DNA from 3 places in the Viridibacillus sp. d25.2 genome. Region 1 is predicted to be linked to each of the others. Evidence: riboswitches for the same ligand, from Rfam matches in the RefSeq annotation. Region 1 holds a riboswitch; each other region holds the start of a gene.
What was found. A riboswitch is a leader RNA that binds a small molecule or an ion and turns the genes downstream of it on or off. The one in region 1 is predicted to bind lysine.
Positions count from the first base shown of each region.

Region 2: linked by a shared signal. The riboswitch ahead of ACZLO7_RS21200 (amino acid permease) and the one ahead of ACZLO7_RS00680 (transporter substrate-binding domain-containing protein) in region 1 are both predicted to bind lysine.
Region 3: linked by a shared signal. The riboswitch ahead of ACZLO7_RS06295 (aspartate kinase) and the one ahead of ACZLO7_RS00680 (transporter substrate-binding domain-containing protein) in region 1 are both predicted to bind lysine.

Region 1 is NZ_CM196652.1:125,503-130,990, reverse strand. It holds gene guaC (GMP reductase) at 1-631, opposite strand, end outside; gene ACZLO7_RS00690 (hypothetical protein) at 1,125-1,316, shown strand; gene ACZLO7_RS00685 (hypothetical protein) at 1,653-3,101, shown strand; lysine riboswitch at 3,221-3,402, shown strand; gene ACZLO7_RS00680 (transporter substrate-binding domain-containing protein) at 3,539-4,393, shown strand; gene ACZLO7_RS00675 (amino acid ABC transporter permease) at 4,457-5,200, shown strand; gene ACZLO7_RS00670 (amino acid ABC transporter ATP-binding protein) at 5,224-5,488, shown strand, end outside.
Region 2 is NZ_CM196652.1:4,337,115-4,342,602, forward strand. It holds gene ACZLO7_RS21200 (amino acid permease) at 1-1,194, opposite strand, end outside; lysine riboswitch at 1,302-1,480, opposite strand; gene ACZLO7_RS21205 (aminoglycoside 6-adenylyltransferase) at 1,605-2,471, opposite strand; gene ACZLO7_RS21210 (CynX/NimT family MFS transporter) at 2,613-3,830, shown strand; one part of gene ACZLO7_RS21215 (IS3 family transposase) at 3,984-4,855, opposite strand; one part of gene ACZLO7_RS21215 (IS3 family transposase) at 4,855-5,128, opposite strand; gene ACZLO7_RS21220 (VOC family protein) at 5,315-5,488, opposite strand, start outside.
Region 3 is NZ_CM196652.1:1,277,756-1,283,243, forward strand. It holds gene ACZLO7_RS06280 (electron transfer flavoprotein subunit alpha/FixB family protein) at 1-94, shown strand, start outside; gene trxA (thioredoxin) at 288-602, shown strand; gene uvrC (excinuclease ABC subunit UvrC) at 828-2,603, shown strand; lysine riboswitch at 2,662-2,843, shown strand; gene ACZLO7_RS06295 (aspartate kinase) at 2,969-4,201, shown strand; gene ACZLO7_RS06300 (YslB family protein) at 4,259-4,672, opposite strand; gene ACZLO7_RS06305 (succinate dehydrogenase cytochrome b558 subunit) at 4,945-5,488, shown strand, end outside.

The DNA of each region.
Region 1 (5,488 bases):
GGATTCCACCATCTGCGATAATCGGTTTAGTAGCAGCTTTTGAACACCAGCGCAGAGCAGCTAACTGCCAGCCACCTGTACCAAAGCCAGTTTTAATCTTTGTAATACATACTTTACCTGGTCCAATACCGACCTTGGTAGCATCAGCTCCAGCATTTTCTAATTCCCTAACAGCTTCTGGCGTACCAACGTTACCGGCGATTACAAAGCTAGCAGGTAAGTGTTTCTTTATATGTTGAATCATATTAATTACAGCATTAGAATGACCGTGTGCAATGTCGATTGTGATGAAATCAGGAATTATCTTATCTGCTGCTAATTGTTCAATGAATTCATACTCTTCTTCTTTCACACCGACGCTAATTGAAGCTATCAATCCACGAGCTTGCATATCTTTAGTGAAATCTACACGTTTACTTGGTTCAAAACGATGCATTATATAGAAATACCCATCTTCAGCTAATTGAATGGCTACTTTTTCGTCAATAATTGTTTGCATATTTGCAGGTACTACCGGCAATTTAAATGTATGTTCACCTAAAGTAACAGAGGTATCACATTCAGATCTACTATTTACAATACATTTTGCAGGAACCAATTGAATATCTTCGTAATCAAATACATTCTCCATAAAATACACTCCTAAAACCGAATAATTATTATCTATTAAAATAAAACGTTCGTCTTTTAGTAATTTACATCATTTTCATCTTTATGTCAAAAAATAATAAGCGTTTTCATTCTTTTCTATGAAATATATTTGGAGACAAAGTGTGTAAGGAGGGGAATTCTTATGTACTAATGAAAAAGATATTTATAAGATTAGTATTAGAAAATTTCAAAGAAATATACATTGAAATTCCTAGAATGAAATTGGCAATGAGATAGAACAAGGGATATTTTTTTATTAATAAGAGGATTATTTTGAACTTCACTAATTCATAAGCAGAATAGAAACGTGCAATAAATTATGCCAAACTCACTTTCAATTATTTCAATTGTATCTTCTCTTAGAAATTCATAAGATTTTGCTTTGTTTATGTAAATAGTGGACGTTATAAAGCCTCGCGATTAGTGGTATACTTATTCAATAGATTAAACATCTGAAAGGAGATGAAAATCTTTTGAAATACAGTAAACCACAAATGCAACAATTGATTAATGAAAATAAAGAGTTGCATACAAAATTTAAAGAGTTAAAAAAATCGTTGGACCTTGAGAAAAACTATGCATTGAAAGCTTTATATCATGCAGAAGTTGCTGATGGCGGTAAATATCAACAAGCCTATCAAGAATTAGATGGCCCAAAATACTAAGAATATTATTTAGATATATATTTGATTTTAAATGACTTAAAAACAGATTAAAATGATAATAAAATGTTATTTGGGTGAGAATATATACCCAACGGAAAGTTATTGTGTACAGAATATATTTAATTGTTAAATTAGTTTTAATTGGATAATGACGGGAAAAAAGATCTGCTGAGTGTGGGTCTTTTTTCATTTTTTTTTAGTTTTATTCTTTTAAATTAGAAATATGACGTTATTTGCAGATTATTTTTTTATATAATGTCCTATTTGATAGTAATTCACTGTTTAAGAAGTTAATATTATAGTAACAATAATATATTTCTTGAAAGGGAGCATCGTATGATAGAGATAGAAATGAAATTGAAGAAGTATTTAATTGGACAGCCATCGATTATGATCAATGAAGATGAAACGATGGAAGATAGTATGGAAGTCCTTGATGCACGCAATGATGTCAATTATGGTTATATTGAAGTAACGGATGACAAAGAGCTGACTAATATCAACATTGACTTTGATAAATTAGTAGAAAATAATGGTGTTGAGCTAGAAAGTCTAGAAGAACTTGAGATGGATGAAATTTTACATATTACAGAGTCCTTTATGAAGGATTTCGGTCGTGAAGTAGTACAATTTAGTAATTCCTCTGAGATTGGGGAAGGCGAATATTTAGTAGTTTATGAGGCAACAGATAAAAAACTAAAACTCCCTTTACCTAATTCTGGTGCTGTAATTGAGATTAATTCATATGGTACTATTACAGCGGCAACTATATTCCAAGAGTACTACCAGCTTACATACCCAAAAGTAGAAATAACAGAAGATGAAGCTAGAGAGATTTTATGTAAAGAGACATTAGTGGAATTAGGCATCGAAGAAAATGAAGAACAAGGAGAATTTGAACTAGTCTATCAACCAATTCGAGATTATATAGGCGTTACTGTTGATGGGAAAGTTCAAAAAGCAAGTCAGTTGTTCAGTGAAACAGAACTTGAACAATTTGCTGTTACGCCTGTTCAAGTAACAAAGGCACTACCAAAGTTATTAGGTGCAACAGATCAATATGTATTGCGAGAAGAAGATGGTAATTTATATTGGTATGTTGCGGAAGACCTGGATGCAGATGGTGAAGATGCAGAAGCTGTAATTGAAGTATTACATTTTGATGATGCAGGCGCTAATTATGAATCTAATGTAGTTTGGGATACAGAGGTAAAGACTGTGTTACCTTTTGAGCAATTGAAAGATAACGCAATGCAATTTTTAGAGATTATTTCTGGTGATATACACGATAAATACATGCTTGAAGAGCAATCTGTATTAAATGAAGATACAGAAGAATTTGATGATAATTCAGATGAGGATCTCTTCAATGTGGATGAATATGATGAAGACGAGTATGTTGACGAACATGAGGATGAACCAACAACTATGTTTACTTTTATCCCATATTTCCATGAATACAAATTAGAGAATTATTCTGTCCTAATTGAGGTAGGTATACATACAGGAATTATTCGTTCATGTCTGTATAGTGCTTTAAACATGGAGTCTATTCGAGGGATTAATATTACACCGATAATTTCATTACCAGAAGCGGATGCTATATATAAACAAAATTTGCAGATGAAACTTTCACGTTTTGAAGAGATAGATGAAGATGATGAAATGACAATTTATAGCTTAAATTACTCTATTAACGCTCCTTCTGAAAATGGTGCAATTGATAAGATTAATGCTACAACAGGTGAAGTTACGTACGCTGAATCTAATATTGTTAGAGGCTAAAAAAAATTGTAAGAAAAACGATATTATTCTGATTATTTAATCGAAAGGTTATTGACAGTAAAAGTTCGTTACTGTAGACTGTGTACAACGATAATTGAATACAAACCTCACTTTTTAATTGGTGAGGTAGAGGCGCGATATCTATTAGTCTTTAGTGGAGCTTGAGAAACTATGAAACTATGGAGAAGGAGATGTCGCCGAAGTTTGTAATACACTCGATGTTACTTGCTGGGTCTGCAGTTAATAACTGCAGGACTGTCTCAATGAACGTCCTAGTTCGTTGAGTTGAGCTATCTCATTAAGGGATAAGTAGAGGATTTAGGCTATTGTACAATGCGACCTGAGTTCATCTTAGGACGCGTTTTTTATACGTACAATAGCCTTTTTTAGTATTTAAAAGAAAATTAAGGATATTATTTGAAGGGGGAGAATATAATATGAAAAAAACTTGGGCAATTTTTTCTGTTATGACGCTACTTGCTATTTTACTATTAGCAGGTTGTGGATCTAAAACTACGGATTCAGGTTCGGGTGAATCTACTAAAGGGGAAACGAAAAAAGAAACATTCACAATTGGTATGGAAGCGGGATACCCTCCGTTTAACTGGACACAAAAAGATGATTCAAATGGTGCCGTGAAGATCTCTGGTAACGCAGAATATGCTGGCGGTTATGATGTTGAAATTGCAAAACGTGTGGCAGATTCTTTAGGTAAAGAATTAGTAATCGTCAAAACAGAATGGGACGGTCTAGTACCTTCATTAACTTCAGGTAAAATTGATGCAATAATGGCGGGTATGTCACCAACTAAAAAGCGTAAAGAGACAATTGATTTCACTGATAACTACTATACCTCAAATTATGTAATGGTTGTTAAAAAGGGCAGTAAATACGAGAAAGCTACTTCAATCCAAGATTTTAGTGGTGCCAAAATTACAGGTCAATTAAATACAACACACTACGAGGTAATAGATCAAATTACTGGTGTTAAAAAACAAGCTGCAATGGATAACTTCCCTGCAATGCGTGTAGCACTTGAATCTGGTGTGATTGATGGTTATGTATCTGAGCGTCCAGAGGGTATCAGTGCTTCTTCTGCAAATGACAAATACGTAATGGTTGAATTCACAGATGGCTTTAAAGCGTCCGAAGAAGATACAGCAATTGCTGTAGGTATTGAAAAAGATAGCGAGTTAAAAGATAAAATTAATAAAATTTTAAAAGATATCTCTGAAGAAGAGCGTACAGAAATTATGGATAAAGCGATTAAAAACCAACCAGCTGCAAAATAATGTATGTTTTATGTCGGCTGCATATGTAGCAGTCGGTATTACTGCTTTTGGAGGAGGAACAGTATGAGTATTGATTGGATTATTAGCATCGTAACTGACAACTGGGAAATGTTCCTTCGCGGGGCATGGATGACATTATTCATTGCTATTGTTGGTACGATTTTTGGAGCTATTATTGGGTTATTGATTGGTGTTATTAATACGATTCCAAAGCCTGAACGTGGAGTAAAGAGAATTTTCTTAAGATTAATTAATGCACTTCTTACAATATATGTGGAATTTTTCCGTGGAACGCCAATGATCGTGCAAGCAATGGTGATTTTCTATGGTTCTGCTCTAGCATTTGGTATAGATATGGACCGCACATTTGCTGCGATTTTTATCGTCGCTATTAATACGGGAGCGTATATGGCTGAAATTGTACGTGGGGGTATTATCTCAGTAGACAAGGGGCAATTTGAGGGTGCTCAAGCAATTGGTATGAATCATTGGCAAACAATGGTTCATGTAGTGTTACCACAAGTTTTACGAAATATTTTACCATCAACAGGTAACCAATTTATTATGAATATTAAAGATACAGCGGTATTGAATGTAATTGGAGTAACAGAACTTTACTTCCAAACAAAATCTGTTTCAGGCAATAATTTCCGATACTTTGAATCATTCTTCGTAGCAGGTGTTTTATACTTAGTCATGACATTCACAGTTACGAAAATTTTACGCTATTTTGAAAAACGATTAGATGGTCCACAAAACTATCAAATGATTGATGATTTAGCTCAAGTAGAAGGCAAAAAAGCATGATTGCAAACAAAGGAGATAGACTTATGAAAAATGTAATCGAGATACAACATCTAAGCAAATCCTTTGGCACTCATGAGGTTCTTAAAGACATTGATTTCTCTGTAAACAAGGGGGAAGTTGTCTGTGTCATTGGCTCTTCAGGATCTGGGAAGTCTACGCTACTCCGCTGTATTAACTTATTAGAAAGACCAAGCGGAGGGCAGATTATTTATCATGGCGAGAATATTCTAGATAACAACCATAATATTAATAATTATCGTACAAAGCTTGGTATGGTATTCCAATCAT
Region 2 (5,488 bases), 270 kb from region 1:
AGCTTTACGGAATCGGTAATGACTTACTGCAATTCCAAGCCAAGCTATAAATCCACACATACCTGAAGCATTTAACAACCAAATGTAGACAACACCATCACCGAAGAATGATGCAATAAATGATACACAAGCAACTAAACAAGTTGCTACTAATGCAGCCACCGGAATACCACGTTTGTTTAATTTAGTGAACATTTTAGGTGCTTTACCGTCTTTTGCAAGCTCCCAAAGCATACGTGATGATGCATATAATCCAGAGTTACCTGAAGATAAAATCGCTGTTAAAATAATCGCATTCATTACTGACGCAGCAAACGCAATTCCTGCATTTTCAAATACTAATGTAAACGGGCTTACTGTAATATCGCTACTTGCTAAACGTGTATCTGTGAATGGGATTAATAAACCAATCGCTAAAATTGCTAAAATGTAAAATAACAAAATACGCCAGAAAACTTGACGAACAGCTTTCGGAATATTTTTTCCTGGATCATCTGTTTCACCAGCAGTAATCCCTAGTAGTTCTGTACCTTGGAACGAGAAACCTGCAGCTAGGAAAATACCGAACATTGCGAAGAAACCACCATGGAATGGACCATCTTCAATGAAGAAGTTTTTGAATCCTACTGGGTCTTGTCCACCCATCAAACCAAATACCATCAAGAAACTAACAATGATAAAGACAATAATTGTTACGACTTTTATAAGAGAAAACCAATATTCGCTTTCACCAAAGCTTTTAATTGATAAGATATTTAATGTGAAGATGATGACTAAAAACCCTGCTGTCCAGTAGAATGACGATACATCCGGGAACCAAAATTTCATGATTAATGATACAGCTGCGATTTCAGCTGCAATCGTAATTGCCCAGTTATACCAATAGTTCCAACCTAGAGCAAAACCTAATGCTGGGTCAACGAATTTAGATGCGTAAGTACTAAATGAACCAGATACAGGCATAAACGCAGCCATCTCACCTAAACTTGTCATTAAGAAAAACACCATAATACCAATTAGAGAATATGCTAATAGTGCTCCGCCTGGACCAGCCTCATGGATGGCTCCACCACTTGCTAAGAACAACCCGGTACCAATTGTTCCTCCAAGTGAAATCATCGTCACATGACGACTATTCAATCCTCTATTAAGACCTTGCGTTTCAACGCCTTGGCCATTATTTTTATTACTCATTAAGAATCTCCTCTTTCCATTTTTCATTGCAAGAAGGTTAACTTGATGTCATAAAAAATACCATCACAAGGAATATGCGATGGTATCAAAACATGCCCATCAACCTTGATAAAGATAGCTCAACACGCCTGCTAAGACGTGACAGTTCTGCACCTTTCGGCAACAGCCCCAATATTTATAAGAAGAAGCTTATAAACACTTCGGCGATATTCCCTTTCAAATAGAATCACTGACGCTTTTCGCCTCATCCATTTTACTTTTTAACACCGCGACCTCTACCTCATCGAATGGATGAGGCATTGCAATATATTAATTTAATATGCCCCAATTATAATACAAGAGAATTGTATATTCAAGATGTAAATTTTCTTGAATATTAAAACAATTTGAGTTTAATTCTAAATAATTCTTCAAAATATCGCTTTAGCATCCCTCGGAAGCGTATGAATATGCTTTAAATAACCAAGCACTTTAGTACTTTCTTCATAACTGCGGAATGAAAGAAGACTAGCAACATTTGTTGCTGAACTTTGGAATAAATTACACATAGTAAATAGCGCTTGCCACGCAGAATCATAACTAGCGTTATTATATGTTGCGAGTAACTGCTCCCACACTTCTTTTGATAATAGATACTCTAGGTCCTTACCATTTTTACCAACGCTTCTAGAAAAGTCTGTTTTTACTCCAACATGCCATGAAAGCATTTGAATAAGCATGTTGCGTGTATTATTAAAATGTTCTTGTACATAGAGCATTTCTTTTCTCCATAAGCCTTTCGCTATATATGTAGCAACCCACCAAAATTCATTACAACAATCCTTATAATGTTCTTCTGTTGGGCATTGCACCCAATAGTCGACATCTGTCGGTTTAGTGAGTTTTGGAAGTGATCGATCTTTATCTAACAAGATTGTAGTTAAACTATCCTCTTTACAATATGCTTCTTGTTCTTCAATAGAGATAAGCATCAAATCAATTCGGTTTCCATCCGAAAATTGCATTAAGTATGTATAGCGTCCACCAAGCTCCGGAGGAAATAACACCATATCCTCTGGTGTTTGCATAATGATTCTCTCTCCAAAAATATCTACCCAATGAGGATTGTTAGTAAATGATTTAATATCAGTAACAATATAGACAATATCAAAATCTTGAAAAGGGTCTTCTTTCACATTTATATTTGTTCTCGAACCATTCATACAAACGGCTCGAACACGTTCATCATTATTCGCTACATTTATGATTAAATCCATCATTTGTTGCGCTGTTCTCATCACCAATTCCTCCATTTCAATTCGATAAATTTATTTTGAGTCCTCTTAATTATATCCATTTTCTTTGATATAATTAACCTTTGTCAAATAGTGGGTTTGTAAAACCAGGAAATTCATGAATATATATAGGAGGCGCTACAATTGGCAACAAATCCAGCTGTTCAAAATAGCAAAAAGCTTAAATGGAACCGCGACGCTTGGTTACTTGTAATTGGAATTGTTTTCATCGCTTCTACATTACGTTCACCTCTAACAGCTGTAGGTCCAATCATCTCATTTATTCGCGAAGGCTTACACATTTCAAATGTATTGGCAGGATTTATCACAACAATTCCCTTACTTGCCTTTGCTATTATTTCTCCTATAGCTCCAAAATTTTCAAAGCGTTTTGGTATAGAACGTACATTACTATTCTCAACAGCATTACTTGCAGTTGGAATTCTTACTCGATCTTTCGGTACAACCTTTACTCTGTTATTAGGTACATCGCTAATCGGTGTGGCAATTGCTTTTGGAAATGTATTGCTACCAAGTTTGATTAAGTTGAAATTCCCATTACAGGTTGGATTATTAACAGGTATTTTCACAGTTTCTATGAATCTCTCTGCAAGTTTAGCAGCTGGGATTAGTTATCCTCTTGCTAGCGGAGAACTCGGATGGAGAATTACACTTGGTATTTGGTTTGTTTTAGTAATTATCGCCCTAATTGTTTGGCTCCCACAAATTCGTAAACCTAAGTCCGAATTGAATAATGGCTCCCACACTAATAAAGAACATGTCTCGCTTTGGAAATCACCTATAACTTGGACAGTTACATTATCACTGGGTTTCCAATCTCTTATTTTCTATACTACTGCTGCTTGGATTCCAGAAATGTTGCAGTCACAAGGTATGAGTGCTAATACAGCTGGATGGATGTTCTCCTTTATGCAGTTTTCACAATTGCCTGCAACGTTCGTGATTCCGATTATTGCAGGACGAAGAAAAGACCAACGTCCTCTTGTTGTTGTATACGGTGTTCTTTATCTAGCAGGCTTCGGAGGTATTTTAGCTGGCTGGACTTCATTGACAGTGTTATGGATGATTTTACTTGGACTTGCGGGTGGTGCATCATTTAGTTTAGCAATGATGTTTTTCTCACTTCGTACGCGTACAGCTCATGAAGCGGCAGAATTATCGGGTACCGCTCAATCATTTGGTTATTTATTAGCTGCAATAGGTCCTGTGTTATTTGGTTATGTTCACGATATTACAAATAGCTGGACAACAGCTATCATCCTATTCATTATTACAGTTATGTTATTAATGACCGCTGGTATGCATGCTGCAAAAGAAGGTTATGTTTCTCCCGAAAGATAGCGTATACTCCGAGCTTAAAATAGCTCGGAGTTTTTTAGTATTAATAATAGAAGTTATGCATGTGTAATCTTGCACTCCCAGTAAAATGAGTCATAGAAAAAAGCTATTATGTAGTGGCACTGAGTATCGTTTTTGAGACAATAAGAAAACACCTTATTTTGCAGCCAGTTGACGGTATTGTACCGGCGACTGGCTGTTTAATTTCGTTTTAATCCGGATATTGTTATAATAATAAATGTATTCTTCGACCATATTTATTACGCGTGCATTTGTCGTGCGGTAAATTTCGTCGAGGTAGAACGTTTCAGACTTTAGCGAGGAGTGAAACGTTTCGATTGGGGAATTATCAACGGGCGTGCCTTTACAAGACATGCTCATGGTAATTCCCTTTTCTTTGATTGTTTTTTGATATACATAAGATGTATATACAGATCCTTGATCACTATGCAGAATGCAGCCCTCTGGTAAATTAGGTAATTGATTGAGCGTATCTAAAACAAAGGCTGTATCTTGCTTAGACCCAATAGTTTGTGCAATAATCTCGCCATTAAACAGATCTAATATACTTGAAAGATACATCATGGTTTGTCCAAAAGGCAAGTAGGTAATATCTGTTACGAGCTTCTCTAATGGTTTTGTTGCACTAAAATCGCGAGCTAATAAATTTGGAGCGATGTAGGCTGGTTGGCCCGTACGTTTACGTTTCTTTACTTTTACACGGCACTGCCAGTTATATTTTTGCATAACACGTTGCACCGTTTTCTCACTAATACCTGTTAATAATTTTGTGATTTTTCGATAACCGTATCTAAATTTGTGTAGCTTGCACAAGTTACCAATTTGTTTGTCTCGAAGCTCCTTTGATGTTTGCGTATGAACTTTTGCTTTCCAACGATAGTAAGACGAACGGCCAACTCCTAAATGAAGACAGATTTCACTAATTGACATACTTCCTTTTAATTCCTCCACTAATTGAACTACAACTCTTGAAACCACTTCCTCTCCAATTCTACGTACTTTTTTAATACTTCAATCTGTTGTTTTAGATAACGATTTTCAGCTTGTAACTTTGCGGTTTCACTTTCATATTCAGGTCCTTTACCAAAGGTATATTGTTTACCCACTGGCTGTTCAAGCCGATGTAATTCGCCATTTCGATACCATTTCAACCATGTTTTTAATTGACTGTGATTACGAATATTCAACTCTTCTAATACTTGCTTTACAGGAATCCCAGCTAATCTCATCTCAATTGCCTTCATTTTAATTTCTACTGGATAACTGACTCTTGTCCCCATAGAAAAAACACCTCCGCGTTGGTTTTTAAAGGTAGGATACCCATTTTTTCAACGAAAGGTGTTTTTATTTGTCTCATATTTTTAGGTCAGTGCATAGTTTCAAACACTACATAATAGCTTTTAATTACACTGTCTTTATATTTACTATTTTCTTAAAGCCATACAAAGAAGTGCCATCTAAATAAATTATTTCTCAAAATGATAGCGACCGTTAAATAATTCGAGTGTGACAGGTTCCTTAGCTCCCGAGAAATTAACTTGGAACGGACATTCGCCTCGTTCTGTTATTACTTTTGCTACAACACCATCTCCAATTGGACTAGCAAAGTATAAGTCACCGCCGGCTAACGTAAGAACCTG
Region 3 (5,488 bases), 1.2 Mb from region 1:
TTTTAAAGTAGCTGACTACGGCATCGTTGGAGACCTCTTTGAAGTTATCCCAATGCTTACCGAAGAGTTCAAAAAATTATTAGTAAACGCGTAATTGACGCTTCTAAACCCTGTAAATGGATACACTATTTACAGGGTTTTTTTCATACAAGTATACAAATAGACATGTGAAATACGTATTTTACTATCGTTATTGCAAAATAATGCTGTTATAAGCATAACAGTCGCTCGTGCTTTTTATCCGTGCTATACTACCGTTATACGCAAGTTGAAGGAGGATATTTAATATGGCAATTGTACACGCAACAGATGCAAGCTTTTCAAATGATATCGCAGAAGGTTTAGTACTAGTTGATTTTTGGGCAACTTGGTGCGGACCTTGTAAAATGATCGCTCCAGTTTTAGAAGAACTAGATTCTGAACTAAACGGTGCAGCTAAAATTGTTAAAGTTGATGTAGACCAAAACCAAGAAACAGCAAGTAAATTTGGCATTATGTCAATTCCAACTCTATTGTTATTTAAAGACGGAGAGCCAGTTGATAAAACAGTTGGTTTCCAACCGAAAGAAGCATTAGTTGAATTCATTCAAAAACACGCTTAATCTTTGAAAAAATAAATATAAAACCGGGTTCCTACAATGGTACCCGGTTTTTTTTAGAAATAATGAAGTATAAAACTATTCTGTACATGATCTAGTTCCAGCGCCTAGCCCCTCGAGGTCATAACCCAAATTCGAAATGAGGTTAAAGAGCTACCTCCATGCCAATTCGTCTTATGCATATCGGGAATGAACAAGGCGCTTGCACTTTTCTAAGAAGGTGATAAGATGAACGAATTAATAAAGCAAAAATTAGCCATTCTACCTGACCAACCAGGTTGTTACTTGATGAAAGATCGACAAGGTACAATTATTTATGTCGGCAAAGCAAAGGTGCTAAAAAATCGCGTACGCTCTTATTTCACAGGCAGTCACGATGGTAAAACGCAACGACTTGTAAGTGAAATAGAAGATTTCGAATACATAGTGACATCTTCGGATATAGAGGCTTTTATTTTAGAATTAAACCTCATTAAAACTCATGATCCGAAATACAACATTATGCTGAAGGATGACAAGACGTACCCATATATTAAAATCACAAATGAGAAGCACCCGCGACTTCTTATCGTTCGCAAAGTGAAGAAGGACAATGGTAAATACTTTGGACCTTATCCAAATAGTTTTGCTGCAAATGAAACGAAAAAATTACTTGATCGCCTGTATCCTCTTCGGAAATGTACGAATTTACCAAACCGAGTTTGTTTATATTATCATTTAGGTCAATGTCTAGCTCCTTGTGTAAAAGAAGTTGAGAAAGACCAATATCAAGAAATCATTCAAGGTATAACGAGTTTCCTAAATGGTGGTTACGGAGAAGTTAAAGAAGATTTAAATGCAAAAATGCTCGATGCAGCTGAAAAATTAGATTTCGAAAGAGCGAAAGAATACCGAGATCAAATTGCCCATATAGAAACGGTCATGGAACGTCAGAAAATCACCCTTACTGATTTTACGAACCGTGACGTTTTTGGTTATGCGGTAGATAAAGGCTGGATGTGTATCCAAGTATTCTTTGTTCGACAAGGTAAGTTAATTGAAAGAGATGTTTCGTTATTCCCGATTTATAGAGATCCTGAGGAAGAATTCTTAACGTTTGTCGGGCGCTTTTATGAACAAGCAGAACATATTAAGCCAAAGGAAATCTTCATACCTTCGAATATTGAAGGAGAGCTTTTAGCGACTGTGCTTGATATAAAAGTGACAATCCCACAAAGGGGAAAGAAAAAAGAACTTGTTGATTTAGCCAGTAAAAATGCTCAAATCGCTATCTCTGAGAAATTCCAGTTACTTGAGCGTCAAGAAAAAAGGACAATAGGTGCATGCGAAGAATTAGGAAATGCGATGAATATCGCTACACCGCTTCGCATAGAATCATTTGATAACTCCCATATTTTCGGAGCTGACGCCGTTTCAGCAATGGTTGTTTTTATTGACGGAAAGCCAAGCAAAAAGGATTATCGTAAATATAAAATTCAAGTGGCTGCAAAGCATGACGATTACGGTGCAATGCGAGAAGTCATTCGCCGAAGATATACTCGTGTATTAAGAGATGGCTTGCCTTTACCTGATTTAATCGTTATCGATGGTGGGAAAGGGCAAATGGAAGTGGCAAGAGAAATATTAGAAGATGAGCTTGGTTTAGATATCCCTATTGCTGGTTTAGCAAAAGACGATAAACACCAAACTTCTCAACTGCTGTATGGCTCGCCGCCAGAAATTATTCCATTAAAGAGAACGAGTGAAGCATTTTATCTATTACAGCGAATTCAAGATGAAGTGCATCGTTTTGCTATTACCTTCCATCGCCAATTACATGAGAAGAATGCCATCACATCTGTCCTCGATGAAATTGAAGGAATTGGTCCGAAACGGAAGCAGCAACTTCTCAAACAATTTGGTTCGGTAAAAAAGATTAGTGAGGCATCCTATGAAGAGTTAATTGCTGCGAATGTACCAAAAAAACTAGCTTATACAATATTTACTTATTTTTCTGAAAAATAAATTGTAGTAATCAGAAAATTGTGTTAAGGTAACATTACTATTTAAATAATCACTATTTAGTGATGATAGAGGCGCGGATTTCAAGAGTAATCAGCAAGAGGATGAATAGATCCTAAGACTGTTGATGAAAGGGGAGGCCGCCGAAGTGATAAATTGACTATTTCCAATTTATTTCTGGTTCTACATTTAACAAGTGTAGAATTGTCAGATCCGTTTCGGTTCTGGAGGGCTATCTCACATGAATGTTCTTTTAAACGTGCATTCTACGGAGGCGGCTTTTCACATGGAAACGTGTGAAAGGCTGCTTTTTTCATAAGATGTCATTGTGAATACGGTCGTCATAACAAGTAAAGGAGAGGTTATGGGTGAGTTGTTTAGTCTTTAAATTTGGTGGTACATCAGTTGCAACGATTGAACGCGTAATGCATGTAGCAAGACGCATTCAGAAAGAGAAAGAAAAGGGCAATAATATTGTCGTTGTTGTTTCGGCAATGGGTAAAACGACAGATACACTTGTAGATATGGCGCATGAAATTATGCCAAATCCATCGAAGCGAGAAATGGATACGCTCTTAACAACAGGTGAGCAGGTGACTATCTCATTATTATCGATTGCTTTGCAAAGCATAGGTTTAAAAGCTCAGTCCTTCACTGGTTGGCAAGCTGGAATATTAACAGAAGGCGTTCCAAGTGATTCGCGCATTGTGGAAATCCAAACGGCAAATATACAGAAAGCATTGGATAGAGACTGTGTAGCTGTAGTTGCAGGTTTCCAAGGAATCGATAGTAATAATAATATTACAACTCTAGGTCGTGGTGGTTCAGATACGACAGCAGTTGCTTTAGCTGCAGTATTAGGTGCTGAACGCTGTGATATTTATACAGATGTTGATGGTGTGTATACTTCAGATCCTCGTTATGTTCCTAAAGCTCGCAAGCTGCAAGGACTGTCATATGATGAAATGCTGGAATTGGCGAATTTAGGAGCAGGTGTTTTGCATCCACGTGCTGTAGAGTTTGCGAAAAACTATAATATTCCATTAGCAGTTCGCTCTAGTTATGTAGATGATGAAGGAACAATTATGAAGGAGGAAGTAGAAGTGGAAAAAGGTTTAGTAGTACGCGGGGTTGCATTTATGTCAGATATTATTCGTGTAACCGTAGGGTATGAAGGGAATTATAATGGTTCTTTAGTAAATATTTTTACAGTTTTAGCAGACAATCATATTAACGTAGATATAATCGTCCAAACTCTTATTGAAGGTGTAGAGCCTTCGGTATCTTTTACTATTAAAAAAGAAAATTTAGCAGACACCGCTCGTGTATTGGAAGCAAATAAATCTGTAATTGGTTTTCGTCATGTGAATTATGAAGAAGACGTAGCTAAAGTGTCAATTGTTGGATCGGGTATAGTATCTAATCCTGGCGTAGCTGCAAAAATGTTCGATCGCTTACATAGAGAAAATATTACACTAAAAATGGTAAGTACTTCTGAAATTAAAATTTCTGTTATCATACCTCAGGATTCAATGTTTTTGGCTGCAAATGCATTACATGATGAATTTGAGTTAGCAGCTAGTCTCGCAATTCAAGTTTAAAAATATAAATTAAAAAAACTGACTAGGCATCTTGATAGATGTTTAGTCAGCTGCTTTTTATAGTTGATCTTTTAAATCCCATTTGACCTGGAATCGGACAACCCCTCGTTTTACTTTCTTTTCGTCGTAACATTCTGTTAAGAAACCACTGATTTTTTCTTGTTGTGCTGCTAGGAAGCCACTTTCAAGACGGAAACAGCGTTTTTCAAATTGTAATGCTTCAGGGTCCCCAGTTAAAGTATAAAACGTTTCATCTTTAGATTGTTTCTCTATAGAAAGATCGCCCCATCCAGCTTCGTGGAAAAATGAAATAGCTTCTTCCATACTGTATAAAGGAAACTTGCGTGCTAACTCTTTTCCGCACCAATATAAGATATCCTCTTCGTTTTTTCCAAGAACAGATGAGAGTACGTGATCTCTTATTAGTTCGTAACCAAATAATGGGAAGTGTTGAGTATTAGTAGATGACATGATTTGCCTTCTTTCATTTAATTTTGTCTAATTTTTGTCAGAGTTAGAAAATAACGTTTTCTAGTAGAATATTTATGTATTTACGAGAAGAAATCGTATATTAAAGGTAGTTAGAAATAGTGTTGGTTACCTTGACGCTCTGCCATGATGAGAGTACAATGAACTTGTCATAATATTGTACCATGATGAAATATGCAGTCAATGGATACCATGTTGAAAAGCATCGGTAGTTGTTCGTCTGTCTATTTTCAGTATTAAGGGGGGTAACAGTTTTGTCGAAAGATCGAGAGTTTTTATTGCGTCGTCTGCATTCACTTCTTGGAATTATTCCAGTTGGACTGTTCTTGACGCAACACTTGTTTATTAACTTTACAGCAACAAAAGGTGCAGAATCATTTAACTCTGCGAGTGAATTTATGGGTAATCTCCCATTCTTATGGGCTCTAGAATGGATTGTAATTTACATTCCATTAATGTTCCATGCTTTTTATGGTGTGTACATAGCCTTCACTGCACAACCAAATACTAAACGTTTTAGCACTTTCCGTAACTGGATGTTCGTATTACAACGTTTCACTGGAGTATTCCTAGTTGTCTTTATCGCTTGGCATATTTTCCAAACTCGTATCCAAAAAGCACTTGGAACAGAAGTTGACTACAACATGATGGCAGATGTTCTATCTAACCCATGGATGTTAGCATTCTATGTTGCAGGTATTATTTCAGCAACTTTCCACTTAGCAAATGGTGTTTGGGCATTCTTAGTAAGCTGGGGAATTACTCAATCTCCAAAATCTCAAAAAATTGCAACTTACA